4 regions of the Bacillus sp. KNSH39 genome follow, and region 1 is predicted to be linked to each of the others. Evidence: a T-box and tRNA genes for the amino acid it is inferred to sense, from the RefSeq annotation. Region 1 holds a T-box; the other regions hold tRNA genes.

Region 1 (2,176 bases):
ATATATAATTAATATGTTATTGAGAGGAAGATAAATTATGAGACAGTGTTCCAATTGTGGAAGTCAGGTGCGACAGCATGATAATTTTTGTGGGGATTGTGGTATGAATTTAGAGAAACAACAATGTTCAGAGGAGATATTAGAAACGAACAATGAATGGAATGTAGAGAATAAGAAAAAAACTAGTTTTCTAGCCCATAAACGATTCGTAGTTGTAAGTGCAATAGCCTTAATAATCGTTGCAAGCACTATTTATATTTTTTTAACTCATTCTTCTACTTTTAATAAGATGAAAGGGTATTGGTATGCTGGCGGTAAAGGGGCTTACCTTCAGATTCAAGAAATAGACGATAAAAATATTGAAATAGTGTTTTATGAAAAGAGAGGGAAAACAGAAAGAGTTAAAGGGAGTGTAGTAGATTATAATGATAATCAAGTAATATGTAATATGTCATACCCTTGGAATGGAAGAGTGAAATTGGAATTATTGGATGATACAACGTTGTACATGAGTGAAGAGGGAAAGAAATCGCATAAATTAAAACTGACAAAGGTTTCCGAAAAGGAGATGCAAGAGTTTTATGGAGGGGAAAAATCTTCAAGGTAGTTTGTATATAGTATTTTCTTCAATTTGACACATGCTAGTAAATAATGATATAAAGAAAAGTATATGAATAATTGAGCGTGGAAAGGGAGAAGTAGTGATCATTTCCCTGTTTTAGAGAGCTGATGGTCGGTGAAAATCAGCACATAGATGATCGCGAATTACGCCCCTAGAGCATCTTTTTTCGATTGAATTGTATTCAAAAGGGAAAAGACGGTGCTAAGCCGTTATGTAAATAAGGTGGTAGGCTTTTTGGCCTGCAACTAGGGTGGTAACGCGATAATCAAAATCGTCCCTTATTTGAAGGGGCGATTTTTTTATGTTTTCAACCTTCACGCCAGTAATGAACTTAAAGGAGAGTATGTAGGATATGGGTATTTTACAAGATCTTGAATTTCGCGGTCTAATTAATCAGCAAACAGATGCTGAGGGCCTTGAGCAATTATTAGAAAAAGAAAGCGTTAAATTATACTGTGGTTTCGATCCGACAGCAGATAGCTTACACATCGGTCATATGTTACCAGTATTAATGTTACGTCGTTTCCAATTAGCTGGTCACCAACCAATCGCACTTGTTGGTGGTGGTACTGGTATGATCGGTGACCCAAGTGGTAAAAAAGCAGAGCGTACATTAAATACGAAAGATACAGTTGCTTACTACACAGAAAGCATTAAAAACCAACTTTCAAACTTCTTAGAGTTCGAAAACGTGGACAACCCAGCAACAATGGCTAACAACTATGACTGGCTTGGTAACTTAGATGTAATTTCATTCTTACGCGATATCGGTAAAAACTTCGGTTTAAACTATATGTTAGCAAAAGATACAGTAGCATCTCGTTTAGAAACTGGTATTTCATTCACTGAGTTCAGTTACATGATTTTACAATCATACGACTTCTTAAACTTATACCAACACCATAATTGCCGTCTGCAAATCGGTGGTAGTGACCAATGGGGTAACATTACAGCTGGTCTTGAATTAATCCGTAAATCAGAAGAAGATGCGAAAGCATTCGGTTTAACAATTCCACTTGTTACAAAATCAGACGGTACGAAGTTTGGTAAAACAGAAGGCGGCGCAATTTGGTTAGACCCAGAGAAAACAACTCCTTACGAGTTCTACCAATTCTGGATCAACACAGATGACCGCGACGTTGTTAAATACTTAAAATACTTCACATTCTTATCTCATGAAGAAATTCTTGAGCTTGAAAAGCAAGTAGCTGAAGCACCAGAAAAACGTGCAGCACAAAAAGCATTAGGTTCTGAAATGACAAAACTTGTTCACGGCGAAGAAGCATTAGAGCAAGCGATTAAAATCTCAGCTGCATTATTCAGCGGTTCTGTAGCAGAACTAACTGCAAGCGAAATCGAGCAAGGATTCAAAGACGTACCATCTGTAGAACGTACTGCAGAAGATACAGTATTAATAGACTTACTTGTAGAAAGCAAAATCTCTCCATCAAAACGTCAAGCACGTGAAGATGTAACGAACGGCGCAATCTACGTAAACGGTGAGCGTATACAAGCGTTAGACTACGTTGTAACAGAAAACGACCGCATCGAGGG
Region 2 (2,176 bases), 1.3 Mb from region 1:
GTCGTGAGACAGTTCGGTCCCTATCCGTCGTGGGCGTAGGAAATTTGAGAGGAGCTGTCCTTAGTACGAGAGGACCGGGATGGACGCACCGCTGGTGTACCAGTTGTTCTGCCAAGGGCATAGCTGGGTAGCTATGTGCGGAAGGGATAAGTGCTGAAAGCATCTAAGCATGAAGCCCCCCTCAAGATGAGATTTCCCATAGCGTAAGCTAGTAAGATCCCTGAAAGATGATCAGGTTGATAGGTTCGAGGTGGAAGCATGGTGACATGTGGAGCTGACGAATACTAATAGATCGAGGACTTAACCATATAATATGTAGCAATGTTATCTAGTTTTGAGAGAACATAAAAAACTTGTTGACTTTTAAAGTAAATAAGTTATAATAATGATTGTCTCAAAAGAATAATGTCTGGTAATGATGGCAGAGAGGTCACACCCGTTCCCATACCGAACACGGAAGTTAAGCTCTCTAGCGCCGATGGTAGTTGGGACCTTGTCCCTGTGAGAGTAGGACGTTGCCAGGCAATATTATTCCGCAGTAGCTCAGCGGTAGAGCTATCGGCTGTTAACCGATCGGTCGTAGGTTCGATTCCTACCTGCGGAGCCATTGGAGAGCTGTCCGAGTTGGCCGAAGGAGCACGATTGGAAATCGTGTATACGTCACAAGCGTATCAAGGGTTCGAATCCCTTGCTCTCCGCCATAGGATTTATAATATTTGGCCCGTTGGTCAAGTGGTTAAGACACCGCCCTTTCACGGCGGTAACACGGGTTCGAATCCCGTACGGGTCACCACTTTGGAGGATTAGCTCAGCTGGGAGAGCACCTGCCTTACAAGCAGGGGGTCGGCGGTTCGATCCCGTCATCCTCCACCATATAAATTTTATATGAATAGTATTATCGCGGGGTGGAGCAGCACGGTAGCTCGTCGGGCTCATAACCCGAAGGTCGCAGGTTCAAATCCTGTCCCCGCAACCAAATGGTCCCGTGGTGTAGTGGTTAACATGCCTGCCTGTCACGCAGGAGATCGCCGGTTCGACCCCGGTCGGGACCGCCATTTTAATAAGGCTCGGTAGCTCAGTCGGTAGAGCAGAGGACTGAAAATCCTCGTGTCGGCGGTTCGATTCCGTCCCGAGCCACCATTTATTTTAATAAAATACGCCGGCTTAGCTCAATTGGTAGAGCAACTGACTTGTAATCAGTAGGTTGGGGGTTCAAGTCCTCTAGCCGGCACCATGTAAGTTTCGGAGGGGTAGCGAAGTGGCTAAACGCGGCGGACTGTAAATCCGCTCCTTCGGGTTCGGCAGTTCGAATCTGCCCCCCTCCACCATTTACATAGGGGCATAGTTTAAAGGTAGAACTGAGGTCTCCAAAACCTCCAGTGTGGGTTCGATTCCTACTGCCCCTGCCAAATATATTTACACAACATGGCGGTTGTGGCGAAGTGGTTAACGCACCGGATTGTGGCTCCGGCATTCGTGGGTTCGATTCCCATCAGTCGCCCCATTTTTATTTTAAAAATTACAAATAATCTAATGGATACTTACATATAATTAAGTAAGAATTCGATGGGCTATAGCCAAGCGGTAAGGCAACGGACTTTGACTCCGTCATGCGCTGGTTCGAATCCAGCTAGCCCAGCCATTTTTGCGGAAGTAGTTCAGTGGTAGAATACAACCTTGCCAAGGTTGGGGTCGCGGGTTCGAATCCCGTCTTCCGCTCCAATAAAATTTAATATGGCGGCATAGCCAAGTGGTAAGGCAGAGGTCTGCAAAACCTTTATCACCGGTTCAAATCCGGTTGCCGCCTTTTCTTTTGTGCCGATGTGGCGGAATTGGCAGACGCGCACGACTCAAAATCGTGTTCCTTCGGGAGTGTCGGTTCGACCCCGACCATCGGTATCATGAACGGCGTAATAAAAGACTCTACACCAAATGTGTAGAGTCTTTTTATGTTTTCATCATACTATAAAATAAGCAAAAATGGTGTGTTGGTGAAATGGTTATAAATGATTAAGGTAAACTTATTCATTTAGTACATGCGATACAGTTGGGGAAAGCTACAAAACAATAAAGGGATAAATTTTTATCCCTTTATATAATTTCATTATTTTATAGAGAATTTCTCCAACCTGGTGACATGAAGTTAAATCCGACGCCACCAGTAGATATTAGTACA
Region 3 (2,176 bases), 1.6 Mb from region 1:
ACTTGGGTATACCTCCATGAAGGAAAAAATAAATATTTTATTATTATATGTCTAAGCCATTAAAGAAAAAATGGAGGAGGTAGAGGGATTCGAACCCCCGCGCGATTCTCACCGCCTGTCGGTTTTCAAGACCGATCCCTTCAGCCGAACTTGGGTATACCTCCGAGACATATATTAAATAAAGTGGAGCCTAGCGGGATCGAACCGCTGACCTCCTGCGTGCAAGGCAGGCGCTCTCCCAGCTGAGCTAAGGCCCCATGTTTTTTGGGAATATCGGGAAGACAGGATTTGAACCTGCGACCCCCTGGTCCCAAACCAGGTGCTCTACCAAGCTGAGCCACTTCCCGTTAATAAAAGCGCGCCCGAGAGGAGTCGAACCCCTAACCTCTTGATCCGTAGTCAAACGCTCTATCCAATTGAGCTACGGGCGCATATGGTGCCGAGGGCGGGGGTCGAACCCGCACGGTGGTCACCCACCGCAGGATTTTAAGTCCTGTGCGTCTGCCTGTTCCGCCACCCCGGCATGTCATATTGAAAATTGGAGCGGAAGACGGGATTCGAACCCGCGACCCCAACCTTGGCAAGGTTGTATTCTACCACTGAACTACTTCCGCAAGACATGTATGAGTTATTTTATTAAAAGTGCGGGTGAAGGGAGTCGAACCCCCACGCCAAAGGCGCTAGATCCTAAGTCTAGTGCGTCTGCCAATTCCGCCACACCCGCATATTTCATTAAAATGGTGAGCCATGAAGGACTCGAACCTTCGACCCTCTGATTAAAAGTCAGATGCTCTACCAACTGAGCTAATGGCTCTTAATGGCTGGGCTAGCTGGATTCGAACCAGCGCATGACGGAGTCAAAGTCCGTTGCCTTACCGCTTGGCTATAGCCCATTAATTAAGAATGGTGGAGGGGGGCAGATTCGAACTGCCGAACCCGAAGGAGCGGATTTACAGTCCGCCGCGTTTAGCCACTTCGCTACCCCTCCGACATATATGGTGGAGGATGACGGGATCGAACCGCCGACCCCCTGCTTGTAAGGCAGGTGCTCTCCCAGCTGAGCTAATCCTCCATTTTGCCTGGCAACGTCCTACTCTCACAGGGACAAGGTCCCAACTACCATCGGCGCTAGAGAGCTTAACTTCCGTGTTCGGTATGGGAACGGGTGTGACCTCTCTGCCATCATTACCAGACTGTATTCATTTAAGACAAGAATCATTGTAACTCATTTGACCTCGAAAGTCAACAAGTTTTTTATATTCTTTCAAAACTAGATAACATTTGCTACATATTATATGGTTAAGTCCTCGATCTATTAGTATTCGTCAGCTCCACATGTCACCATGCTTCCACCTCGAACCTATCAACCTGATCATCTTTCAGGGATCTTACTAGCTTACGCTATGGGAAATCTCATCTTGAGGGGGGCTTCATGCTTAGATGCTTTCAGCACTTATCCCTTCCGCACATAGCTACCCAGCTATGCCCTTGGCAGAACAACTGGTACACCAGCGGTGCGTCCATCCCGGTCCTCTCGTACTAAGGACAGCTCCTCTCAAATTTCCTACGCCCACGACGGATAGGGACCGAACTGTCTCACGACGTTCTGAACCCAGCTCGCGTACCGCTTTAATGGGCGAACAGCCCAACCCTTGGGACCGACTACAGCCCCAGGATGCGATGAGCCGACATCGAGGTGCCAAACCTCCCCGTCGATGTGGACTCTTGGGGGAGATAAGCCTGTTATCCCCGGGGTAGCTTTTATCCGTTGAGCGATGGCCCTTCCATGCGGAACCACCGGATCACTAAGCCCGACTTTCGTCCCTGCTCGACTTGTAGGTCTCGCAGTCAAGCTCCCTTATGCCTTTGCACTCTACGAATGATTTCCAACCATTCTGAGGGAACCTTTGGGCGCCTCCGTTACACTTTAGGAGGCGACCGCCCCAGTCAAACTGCCCACCTGACACTGTCTCCCGGGTCGATAAGACCCGTAGGTTAGAATTTCAATACAGTCAGGGCGGTATCCCACCAGCGCCTCCACCGAAGCTAGCGCTCCGGTTTCAATGGCTCCCGCCTATCCTGTACAAACTGTACCAAAATTCAATATCAGGCTACAGTAAAGCTCCACGGGGTCTTTCCGTCCTGTCGCGGGTAACCTGCATCTTCACAGGTACTA
Region 4 (2,176 bases), 970 kb from region 1:
CCTTTAACACTGAAATAACAGCCGCTCCCATTCCTCCCGCTGCCCCTGCACCAGGTATTTCAGATACATCAAAAGATACATATCGTTTAAGCATATTCGCATAATGTTGTAAATTCTCATCTAGCTCTTTCATCATCTCGATATTTGCACCCTTTTGTCTCCCAAATACGAAAGATGCTCCCTGCATTCCGACTAATGGATTATCCACATCACATGCCGCTTCTATCTTTACCCCCTTTAAGCGTGGGTCCATTCGTGAAAAATCAATAGTAACAATCGAGTGTAATGTGCCTCCAGATGGATCTATTACTTCACCCTTACCATTTATAAACCTTACTCCTAAAGCCTCTAACATACCTGCCCCGCCATCATTTGTAGCACTTCCTCCAAGTCCTAAAATTATGTACTCCACTCCTTGATCTAGCGCATGTAATATAAGTTCTCCTGTTCCTTTTGTCGTTGTAATAAGTGGGTTGCGCTTTTCAACTGGAACGTGCTGTAATCCTGATGCTGCTGCCATTTCAATAAACGCTGTCTTTTTATCTTTAGAAATGCCATAAAAAGCTTGTATACCTTCTCTAAGCGGTCCTGTCACACTAATTGATATAATTCTCCCCCCTGTAGCATCAACAAGTGATTCAACCGTCCCTTCTCCTCCATCTCCAATTGGTATTTTCACATACTCTGCATTAGGAAAAATTGCTCTAAAACCTCTTTCAATAGCTCCACATACTTCTATAGCTTTTAGGCTTTCTTTATATGAATCAGATGCAATAACAACTTTCACAATTATCTCCCCATCCCTTATTTTTACGTTTTCTTCATTTTAAACGACAAGTATAAAAGTTGTCTTTTTAAACACAAAAAAAGCTTACATCGTATGATGTAAGCTTTTTTATTTAGATGGAGCCTAGCGGGATCGAACCGCTGACCTCCTGCGTGCAAGGCAGGCGCTCTCCCAGCTGAGCTAAGGCCCCTTATTAATTAAGCGGAAGACGGGATTCGAACCCGCGACCCCAACCTTGGCAAGGTTGTATTCTACCACTGAACTACTTCCGCAAAAATGATGAGCCATGAAGGACTCGAACCTTCGACCCTCTGATTAAAAGTCAGATGCTCTACCAACTGAGCTAATGGCTCGTAAATGGCTGGGCTAGCTGGATTCGAACCAGCGCATGACGGAGTCAAAGTCCGTTGCCTTACCGCTTGGCTATAGCCCATTAATATTTACTAGTATGGTTATCTTTTCAAAAAAATAAACCCTCTCAGGTTATTTTAAAGAAAATGGTGGAGGGGGGCAGATTCGAACTGCCGAACCCGAAGGAGCGGATTTACAGTCCGCCGCGTTTAGCCACTTCGCTACCCCTCCGACATTTTAAATATATATGGTGGAGGATGACGGGATCGAACCGCCGACCCCCTGCTTGTAAGGCAGGTGCTCTCCCAGCTGAGCTAATCCTCCAAAAGTGGTGACCCGTACGGGATTCGAACCCGTGTTACCGCCGTGAAAGGGCGGTGTCTTAACCACTTGACCAACGGGCCAAAAAAGTTTTAAACCTATTCCCAAGCTTCCAACCGGGCTTGAACCGGTGACCTCTTCCTTACCATGGAAGTGCTCTACCAGCTGAGCTATGGAAGCATAATGGCTCCGCAGGTAGGACTCGAACCTACGACCGATCGGTTAACAGCCGATAGCTCTACCACTGAGCTACTGCGGAATAATATTAGCCTGGCAACGTCCTACTCTCACAGGGACAAGGTCCCAACTACCATCGGCGCTAGAGAGCTTAACTTCCGTGTTCGGTATGGGAACGGGTGTGACCTCTCTGCCATCATTACCAGACTTTTACCATTATAAACATTTCTTTCGAAATGTCAAGAAGAAATTTTAATATATATTCCTTCAAAACTAGATAACATTTGCTACATATTATATGGTTAAGTCCTCGATCTATTAGTATTCGTCAGCTCCACATGTCACCATGCTTCCACCTCGAACCTATCAACCTGATCATCTTTCAGGGATCTTACTAGCTTACGCTATGGGAAATCTCATCTTGAGGGGGGCTTCATGCTTAGATGCTTTCAGCACTTATCCCTTCCGCACATAGCTACCCAGCTATGCCCTTGGCAGAACAACTGGTACACCAGCGGTGCGTCCATCCCGGTCCTCTCG

What was found. The T-box of region 1 lies ahead of tyrS (tyrosine--tRNA ligase). A T-box ahead of a tRNA ligase gene usually reads a tRNA of that ligase, here a tRNA-Tyr.
Region 2: it has a tRNA-Tyr gene. The T-box ahead of tyrS (tyrosine--tRNA ligase) is inferred to sense a tRNA for this amino acid. The anticodon was not compared.
Region 3: it has a tRNA-Tyr gene. The T-box ahead of tyrS (tyrosine--tRNA ligase) is inferred to sense a tRNA for this amino acid. The anticodon was not compared.
Region 4: it has a tRNA-Tyr gene. The T-box ahead of tyrS (tyrosine--tRNA ligase) is inferred to sense a tRNA for this amino acid. The anticodon was not compared.

Annotation. Positions count from the first base shown of each region.
Region 1 covers NZ_JBQXYO010000001.1:3,044,456-3,046,631, reverse strand. Annotated here, with positions in the region: gene ACUL40_RS15550 (zinc ribbon domain-containing protein) at 38-607, shown strand; T-box leader at 677-904, shown strand; gene tyrS (tyrosine--tRNA ligase) at 975-2,176, shown strand, end outside.
Region 2 covers NZ_JBQXYO010000001.1:4,392,559-4,394,734, forward strand. Annotated here, with positions in the region: rRNA gene ACUL40_RS22425 (23S ribosomal RNA) at 1-308, shown strand, start outside; rRNA gene rrf (5S ribosomal RNA) at 409-524, shown strand; tRNA gene ACUL40_RS22435 (tRNA-Asn) at 533-607, shown strand; tRNA gene ACUL40_RS22440 (tRNA-Ser) at 610-701, shown strand; tRNA gene ACUL40_RS22445 (tRNA-Glu) at 719-793, shown strand; tRNA gene ACUL40_RS22450 (tRNA-Val) at 798-873, shown strand; tRNA gene ACUL40_RS22455 (tRNA-Met) at 900-976, shown strand; tRNA gene ACUL40_RS22460 (tRNA-Asp) at 980-1,055, shown strand; tRNA gene ACUL40_RS22465 (tRNA-Phe) at 1,065-1,140, shown strand; tRNA gene ACUL40_RS22470 (tRNA-Thr) at 1,159-1,234, shown strand; tRNA gene ACUL40_RS22475 (tRNA-Tyr) at 1,245-1,328, shown strand; tRNA gene ACUL40_RS22480 (tRNA-Trp) at 1,336-1,409, shown strand; tRNA gene ACUL40_RS22485 (tRNA-His) at 1,429-1,504, shown strand; tRNA gene ACUL40_RS22490 (tRNA-Gln) at 1,568-1,642, shown strand; tRNA gene ACUL40_RS22495 (tRNA-Gly) at 1,648-1,722, shown strand; tRNA gene ACUL40_RS22500 (tRNA-Cys) at 1,737-1,807, shown strand; tRNA gene ACUL40_RS22505 (tRNA-Leu) at 1,818-1,899, shown strand; gene ACUL40_RS22510 (DUF3884 family protein) at 2,110-2,176, opposite strand, start outside.
Region 3 covers NZ_JBQXYO010000001.1:4,601,513-4,603,688, reverse strand. Annotated here, with positions in the region: tRNA gene ACUL40_RS23475 (tRNA-Ser) at 1-16, opposite strand, end outside; tRNA gene ACUL40_RS23470 (tRNA-Ser) at 72-164, opposite strand; tRNA gene ACUL40_RS23465 (tRNA-Ala) at 185-257, opposite strand; tRNA gene ACUL40_RS23460 (tRNA-Pro) at 274-347, opposite strand; tRNA gene ACUL40_RS23455 (tRNA-Arg) at 358-431, opposite strand; tRNA gene ACUL40_RS23450 (tRNA-Leu) at 435-523, opposite strand; tRNA gene ACUL40_RS23445 (tRNA-Gly) at 540-614, opposite strand; tRNA gene ACUL40_RS23440 (tRNA-Leu) at 644-724, opposite strand; tRNA gene ACUL40_RS23435 (tRNA-Lys) at 739-814, opposite strand; tRNA gene ACUL40_RS23430 (tRNA-Gln) at 819-893, opposite strand; tRNA gene ACUL40_RS23425 (tRNA-Tyr) at 905-988, opposite strand; tRNA gene ACUL40_RS23420 (tRNA-Val) at 997-1,072, opposite strand; rRNA gene rrf (5S ribosomal RNA) at 1,078-1,193, opposite strand; rRNA gene ACUL40_RS23410 (23S ribosomal RNA) at 1,296-2,176, opposite strand, start outside.
Region 4 covers NZ_JBQXYO010000001.1:4,014,023-4,016,198, reverse strand. Annotated here, with positions in the region: gene ACUL40_RS20615 (glycerate kinase) at 1-787, opposite strand, end outside; tRNA gene ACUL40_RS20610 (tRNA-Ala) at 905-977, opposite strand; tRNA gene ACUL40_RS20605 (tRNA-Gly) at 988-1,059, opposite strand; tRNA gene ACUL40_RS20600 (tRNA-Lys) at 1,068-1,140, opposite strand; tRNA gene ACUL40_RS20595 (tRNA-Gln) at 1,146-1,220, opposite strand; tRNA gene ACUL40_RS20590 (tRNA-Tyr) at 1,286-1,369, opposite strand; tRNA gene ACUL40_RS20585 (tRNA-Val) at 1,387-1,462, opposite strand; tRNA gene ACUL40_RS20580 (tRNA-Glu) at 1,468-1,542, opposite strand; tRNA gene ACUL40_RS20575 (tRNA-Thr) at 1,567-1,639, opposite strand; tRNA gene ACUL40_RS20570 (tRNA-Asn) at 1,644-1,718, opposite strand; rRNA gene rrf (5S ribosomal RNA) at 1,728-1,843, opposite strand; rRNA gene ACUL40_RS20560 (23S ribosomal RNA) at 1,935-2,176, opposite strand, start outside.